Regions from separate parts of the Streptomyces pactum genome, predicted to be linked through region 1. Evidence: riboswitches for the same ligand, from Rfam matches in the RefSeq annotation. Region 1 holds a riboswitch; the other holds the start of a gene.
The links. Region 1 has a riboswitch for thiamine pyrophosphate ahead of B1H29_RS10465 (thiamine ABC transporter substrate-binding protein). Riboswitches for the same ligand answer to the same signal wherever they lie in the genome.

Region 1 (3,394 bases):
CGGGACCTCGGCATCAAGGACATGGGCACGCTGCTGCCCGGCCACGGCGGCATCATGGACCGCCTGGACTCGCTGCTGCCGACGGCTCCGGTGGTGTGGCTGCTGTTGGTGATCTTCGTCGGATCGGGTTGACGGCGATCAGGTAGCCTGGAAGGGCCCGCGGCGTCTGGCCGCGGGCCCTTCCGTGTATCCCCGCCGACGCGGGGGTGATCCAGTGAGGTCTCCTGGCTTCGGCATGGCTCTGCCGTTCTCCCCGCCGACGCGGGGGTATGCCACAGGCCCGCCGTCATGAGGAGTTGTCCGACCGTGGCCCGTCCAGCCCCCGGTGAGCTCACCTTCGCCGCACCCCGCGGAGCGAAGCGGCCGCCGCGGCACCTCGCCGACCTCACGCCCGCCGAGCGCAAGGAGGCCGTCGCCGCCATCGGCGAGAAGCCGTTCCGTGCGAAGCAGCTCTCGCAGCACTACTTCGCGCGGTACGCGCACGACCCCGAGCAGTGGACCGACATCCCGGCCGGCTCGCGCCAGGGCCTCCGGGAGGCGCTGCTGCCCGAGCTGATGTCGGTCGTGCGGCATCTGTCGACCGACCAGGGCACCACCCGCAAGACGCTGTGGAAGCTGTTCGACGGGACGCTCGTCGAGTCCGTCCTCATGCGCTACCCGGACCGGGTGACCATGTGCATCAGCTCCCAGGCGGGCTGCGGCATGAACTGCCCGTTCTGCGCCACGGGACAGGCCGGCCTCGACCGGAACCTGTCGACGGCCGAGATCGTGCACCAGATCGTCGACGGGATGCGGGCGCTCAGGGACGGTGAGGTCCCCGGAGGGCCGGCCCGGCTGAGCAACATCGTGTTCATGGGCATGGGCGAGCCCCTCGCCAACTACAACCGCGTCGTCGGTTCCATCCGCCGCCTCACCGACCCCGAGCCGGACGGGCTGGGGCTCTCCCAGCGCGGCATCACCGTCTCCACGGTCGGTCTCGTCCCGGCCATCCACCGCTTCACCGGCGAGGGATTCAAGTGCCGCCTCGCCATTTCGCTGCACGCGCCCGACGACGAGCTGCGCGACACCCTCGTCCCGGTCAACACGCGCTGGAAGGTGCGTGAGGTGCTGGACGCCGGGTTCGAGTACGCGGCCACGTCCGGCCGGCGGCTGTCCATCGAGTACGCGCTGATCCGGGACATCAACGACCAGGCGTGGCGCGGCGACCGGCTCGGGCGGCTGCTCAAGGGCAGGCCCGTGCACGTCAACCTCATCCCGCTCAACCCCACGCCCGGTTCGAAGTGGACCGCGTCGCGGCCCGAGGACGAGAAGGCGTTCGTCGAGGCGATCGCGGCGCATGGTGTGCCCGTGACGGTTCGGGACACCCGTGGGCAGGAGATCGACGGGGCGTGTGGTCAGCTCGCCGCGAGCGAGCGGTAACCTGACCGACGTCGTACAACGGCGTGCGGCGGACTTCACACGAAGTACGTACAGAAGTACATCTTCATATTCCGACAGGGGAGCGCCACAGCGCTGAGAGTGCGGCACCGGCCGCAGACCCTCCGAACCTGGCCCAGGTCATTCTGGGTAGGGAGATCGGTCACCACTCGAGCTGTTGCGCCCTGCCCGGGGCCCTTCCAGGGGCTCCCGGGCGGGGCCGCGTCTTCTCCTGGTCACCCAGGAGGAATTCAGTGAGCATCATCAGGAAGGCCACCGCCCTGGCCCTCGGGCTCGGCATGGCCGGCGGCCTGGCCGCCTGCGGATCGTCGTCCGGCGGCGACGGCGAGGAGTCCGGCGACTCCAGGACCGTGACACTGGTCAGCCACGACTCGTGGGCCGCGTCCGAGGACGTCATCGCCGCCTTCGAGAAGAGCTCCGGCTACCAGGTCGAGGTGCTGGAGGACGGCGACGCCGGGCAGGCCGTCAACAAGGCCGTCCTCACGAAGGACAACCCGCAGGGCGACGTCTTCTTCGGCGTCGACAACACCCTGCTGTCCCGCGCGCTCGACAACGGGCTGTTCCAGCCGTACGAGGCGAAGGGCTCCGACCTGGTCCTGCCCGAGTACCGGGCAGACCGGGACGAGCACCGGGTCACGCCCGTCGACACCGGCGACGTCTGCGTCAACTACGACAAGGCCTACTTCAGCGAGCACGGGCTGACCCCGCCGGACTCCTTCGACGACCTGGTCAAGCCCGAGTACGAGGACCTGCTCGTCACCGAGAACGCGGCCAGCTCCTCGCCCGGCCTCGGCTTCCTGCTCGGCACCGTCGCCGAGTACGGCGACGACGGCTGGCAGGCCTACTGGAAGAAGCTCGAGGCGAACGGCGTCAAGGTCGTCGATAGCTGGGAGCAGGCGTACAACGAGGAGTTCTCCGGTTCGTCCGGCGGCAAGAAGGCCAAGGGCGACCGCCCGCTCGTCGTCTCCTACGCCTCGTCCCCGCCCGCCGAGGTCATCTACGCCGACCCGCAGCCGGCCACCGCGCCGACGGGCGTCGCCACCGGCACCTGTTTCCGTCAGGTGGAGTACGCGGGTCTGCTGAGCAACGCCGAGAACCCCGAAGGCGGCAAGGCACTCCTCGACTTCCTGATCGGCGAGGAGTTCCAGGAGGACCTGCCACTGAACATGTTCGTCTACCCGGTGCGGGAGGGCGCACGGATTCCCGAGGCGTTCCGGAAGTTCGGGCCGCCGGCCGAGAACCCGGAGACCATGGACCCGGCGAAGATCGCCGACAACCGCGACCAGTGGGTCAAGTCGTGGACCTCACTCGTACTGAAGTAGCCAAGGCCGGGACTTCGCGCGGGAGCGCGACGGCGCGGCTCGCCCTGATGGCCGTGCCCGTCGCGTTCTTCGCGGTGTTCTTCGCCTACCCCGTCGCCGCGATCGTCGCGCGCGGACTGAAGATCGACGGCTCCTGGCAACTCGGCCGGATCGTGGACGTACTCGCCCAGCCCGACGTCCGGCACGTGCTGTGGTTCACCACCTGGCAGGCACTGGCCTCCACCGCGCTCACCCTCCTGATCGCACTGCCCGGCGCCTACGTCTTCGCCCGGTTCGACTTCCCCGGCAAGCAGGTCCTGCGGGCCGTGGTGACCGTGCCGTTCGTGCTGCCGACGGTCGTCGTCGGTACGGCGTTCCTGGCGCTGGTCGGGCGCGGCGGGCTGCTCGACGAGCTGTGGGGCGTACGGCTGGACACCACCGTGTGGGCGATCCTGCTCGCGCACGTCTTCTTCAACTACGCCGTCGTCGTCCGCACCGTCGGCGGCCTCTGGTCGCAGCTCGACCCGGGGCAGGAGGAGGCCGCGCGGGTGCTCGGTGCCTCGCGGCCGCAGGCCTGGCGGCGGGTCACCCTGCCCGCGCTCGCGCCCGCCGTGGCCGCCGCCGCGCTGATGGTGTTCCTGTTCACCTTCACCTCC
Region 2 (3,394 bases), 3.7 Mb from region 1:
CATCCCGTCCGTCGGCGAGGACGCCTCCGCGAAACGCCGCCGGGGGATCCGCCCGGCCCGCCGGGCCAGCCTCCCCGCCTCCACGGCGAACCGCATCCCCTCCGCCATCAGCACCGGCTCCTGTGCCCGCGTGACCGCCGAGGCGAGCATCACACCCGCACACCCCAGCTCCATCGCCGACGCCACGTCCGACGCCGTACCGGCCCCCGCGTCCAGAATCACCGGCACGCGCGCGTGCTCCACGATCAACTCGAAGTTGTGCGGGTTGCGGATGCCGAGCCCCGACCCGATCGGCGAACCGAGCGGCATGATCGCCGCGCACCCGACGTCCTCCAGCTTCCGGGCGAGGACCGGGTCGTCGTTCGTGTACGGCAGCACCGTGAACCCGTCGTCGACCAGCGTCTCCGCCGCGTCGAGCAGCTCGATCGGGTCCGGCAGCAGGGTGCGCTCGTCGGCGATGACCTCCAGCTTGACCAGGTCGGTGCCGAGGGCCTCACGCGCGAGCCGGGCGGTGAGGACCGCTTCCCCGGCGGTGAAGCAGCCGGCCGTGTTCGGCAGCACCCGGATACCGAGCTTCTCCAGCACCGACAGCACGGACCCGTGCACGGAGGCGTTCACGCGCCGCATCGCGACGGTCGTCAGCTCCGTGCCGGAGGCCACCAGCGCGCGCTCCAGCACGTCGAGGCTGGGCGCCCCGCCGGTACCCATGATCAGACGGGACCCGTACGCCGTACCGCCGAGGACGAAGGGATCGTCGGCCATGGTCAGCCTCCTTGGACGGCGGTGAGGACTTCGACGCGGTCGCCGTCGGCCAGGGCGGTGGCGGACCACCGCGCGCGCGGGACGACGGTTTCGTTCAGGGCGGCGGCCACGCCGGACGGTGCCGCGGTGAGCGTGCCCACCAGGGTGTCCAGGGCCGTGCCGGGAGCCACCTCGCGCGGCTCGCCGTTGACGGAGATGTTCATGCGGACTGCTCCGAGAGTTCCGGGAGTGCGGGGGCGGCGCCGAAGCGCCGGGGGGTGAAGGGGCGGGCCTCGGCCGGCAGCTCCCCGGTGGTCAGGGCGTGCGCCAGGGCGTCGCCGGTGACCGGGGTGAGCAGGACGCCGTTGCGGTGGTGCCCGGTGGCCAGCAGCAGCCCCTCCAGCCCGGCCGGGCCGAGCAGCGGGGCGTTGTCCGGGGAGCCGGGGCGCAGGCCCGCCCGGGTCTCCGTCAGGGGCAGCTCGGTGATGCCGGGGACCAGCTCGTGGGCGTCGCGCAGCAGCTCGTAGACGCCGCCCGCGGTGACCGTCGTGTCCCAGCCCAGCTCCTCGCTGGTGGCGCCGACGACCAGCTCACCGCTCTCCCGGGGCACCAGGTAGAGGGGGTTGCCGCGCACCACGGCCCGCACCGTCCGGCTCAGCAGCGGCCCGTGCGTCCGCGGCATCGTCAGCCGCAGCACCTGCCCCTTCACGGGCCGCACCGGCGGCAGCACGTCGTCCGGGACGCCCCCGAGCCGTCCGCTCAGGCTGCCCCCGGCCAGCACCACCTGTCCGGCCGCCAGCACGGTGCCGTCGGCGGTGACGACCCCCGTGGCCCGCTTGCCGCCTCCGACGGTGAGCTGCTCGGCCCACACCCGGTGGAAGACCACGCCCACGCGTTCGCAGGCGGCCACGAGCGCGGCGGCCAGGCGCCGGGGGTCGATCTGATGGTCGCCGTCCACCCGGAGCCCCCCGCGCACGCCCGGCGCGAGCATCGGCTCCAGGCGTCGGCACTCACGCCCCGACAGCCACTCGGACTCCAGACCCGAACGCTGCTGGAGCGCGTGCAGTTCCCGCAGGTGGGCGCGGTCGTCGGCGTCCAGCGCGACGGCCAGGGTGCCGCACCTGCGGTAACCGAGATCGTGGCCGGTGAGGTCGGTCAGCTCGGCCGCGAACTCCGGATAACGGCGGGCCGAGGCCAGGTTCAGCGCGAGCAGCGTCTGCTCGCCGTAGTGCAGTTCCGTGACGGCGGCCAGCATCCCGGCCGCCACCTGGGCGGCCCCGCCGCCCGGTTCGGGGTCCACGAGGGCCGTGACGAGCCCGCGCTGCGCGGCCCGCCAGGCTGTGACCAGGCCGATGATCCCGCCCCCGACGACGAGGACGTCGGGGGTACGTGACGACGTGTGTGGCGGAGACGACATGGGCGTCCAGCCCCTCCCTTCGCCGGCATGACCCGGATCAGGTTCGTACGGTCGGAGGCCGCCAGCCTCCCTCTCAGCCCGGTGCGTCCGGGCTCCCGCGAGTGCTTTACGTTGGCCAGCCTAGCCCGCAGCGCATCGCACTCGTAAGGGAGCCTCCACCCGTGGCGCGTTCACTCGACGGTCTCGTCCTCGCCCCCGTCGCCGACCAGGCGCCCGGCCAGGTGGGCACGCGCACCCGCTTCACTTACCACGAACAGGACGGTGCCGTATGGGCCGAGTACGCGGGCGGTGACGTCGTCCGCGGCCGTCTGGTGGGCACCCGGGAGGGTGACCGCCTCGACTTCCGGTACGTGCAGCTCAAGACCGACGGCGGCACGTCGTCGGGACACTGCGTGTCGACCGTCGTCGACCTGCCGGACGGGCGGGTGCGCCTGGACGAGACCTGGGAGTGGGAGTCGCGGCGGGGCAGCGGGACGAGCGTTGTGGAGCAGGTCACTGCGCACGGGCACTGACTGACGGAGGGTCAGTGTCTAAGGTGATCAGGTGAGCGAGCAGACGCAGGAGCGGACCCGGGAACGGGGAGCGGACGCGGAGCGCCGCGTGGTCGTCGTGGGCGCGGGCATGGCGGGTGTGCAGACCGCGGTCGCCCTGCGCGAGCAGGGCTTCACCGGCACCGTGACACTGATCGGCGCGGAGCCGCACCAGCCGTACGACCGCCCCCCGCTGTCCAAGGCCGTCCTGCTCGGCACGGCCGAGGGCTCCGCCTTCGACGTCGACTTCGAGGCACTCGGCATCACGCTGCGGCTCGACTGCGAGGCCCTCGGCGTCCGCCCCGGCGCACACGTCCTCGACACCTCCGCCGGGCCCGTGCCCTACGACGTCCTCGTCCTCGCGACCGGCGCCGAACCGATCCGGCTCCCCGGCGCCGAGGGCGTGCCCGGCGTCCACCTGCTGCGCACCCTGGACGACGCCGAACGGCTGCGCCCGGTGCTCGCCCGGCAGCACGACATCGTGGTCGTCGGCGCGGGCTGGATCGGCGCCGAGTTCGCCACCGCCGCGCGGGAGGCGGGCTGCGCCGTGACCGTCGTGGAGGCCGCCGACCGGCCCCTCGGCGGCGCGCTGCCCGACGAGGTCGCCGCGTCGATGGCCACCTGGTACGCCGACGCGGGCGCCGCATTGCGCACCCACGCGCGCGTGGAACGCGTCGAGCCCGGCGGCCCCGGGGAACCCGGCCAC

Region 2: linked by a shared signal. The riboswitch ahead of thiO (glycine oxidase ThiO) and the one ahead of B1H29_RS10465 (thiamine ABC transporter substrate-binding protein) in region 1 are both predicted to bind thiamine pyrophosphate.

The regions. Positions count from the first base shown of each region.
Region 1 covers NZ_CP019724.1:2,586,239-2,589,632, reverse strand. Annotated here, with positions in the region: gene B1H29_RS10475 (phosphatidate cytidylyltransferase) at 1-132, shown strand, start outside; gene rlmN (23S rRNA (adenine(2503)-C(2))-methyltransferase RlmN) at 307-1,419, shown strand; TPP riboswitch at 1,486-1,591, shown strand; gene B1H29_RS10465 (thiamine ABC transporter substrate-binding protein) at 1,716-2,759, shown strand; gene B1H29_RS10460 (ABC transporter permease) at 2,735-3,394, shown strand, end outside.
Region 2 covers NZ_CP019724.1:6,258,039-6,261,432, forward strand. Annotated here, with positions in the region: gene B1H29_RS26775 (thiazole synthase) at 1-762, opposite strand, end outside; gene thiS (sulfur carrier protein ThiS) at 765-965, opposite strand; gene thiO (glycine oxidase ThiO) at 962-2,158, opposite strand; TPP riboswitch at 2,156-2,267, opposite strand; gene B1H29_RS26790 (hypothetical protein) at 2,320-2,670, shown strand; gene B1H29_RS26795 (NAD(P)/FAD-dependent oxidoreductase) at 2,702-3,394, shown strand, end outside.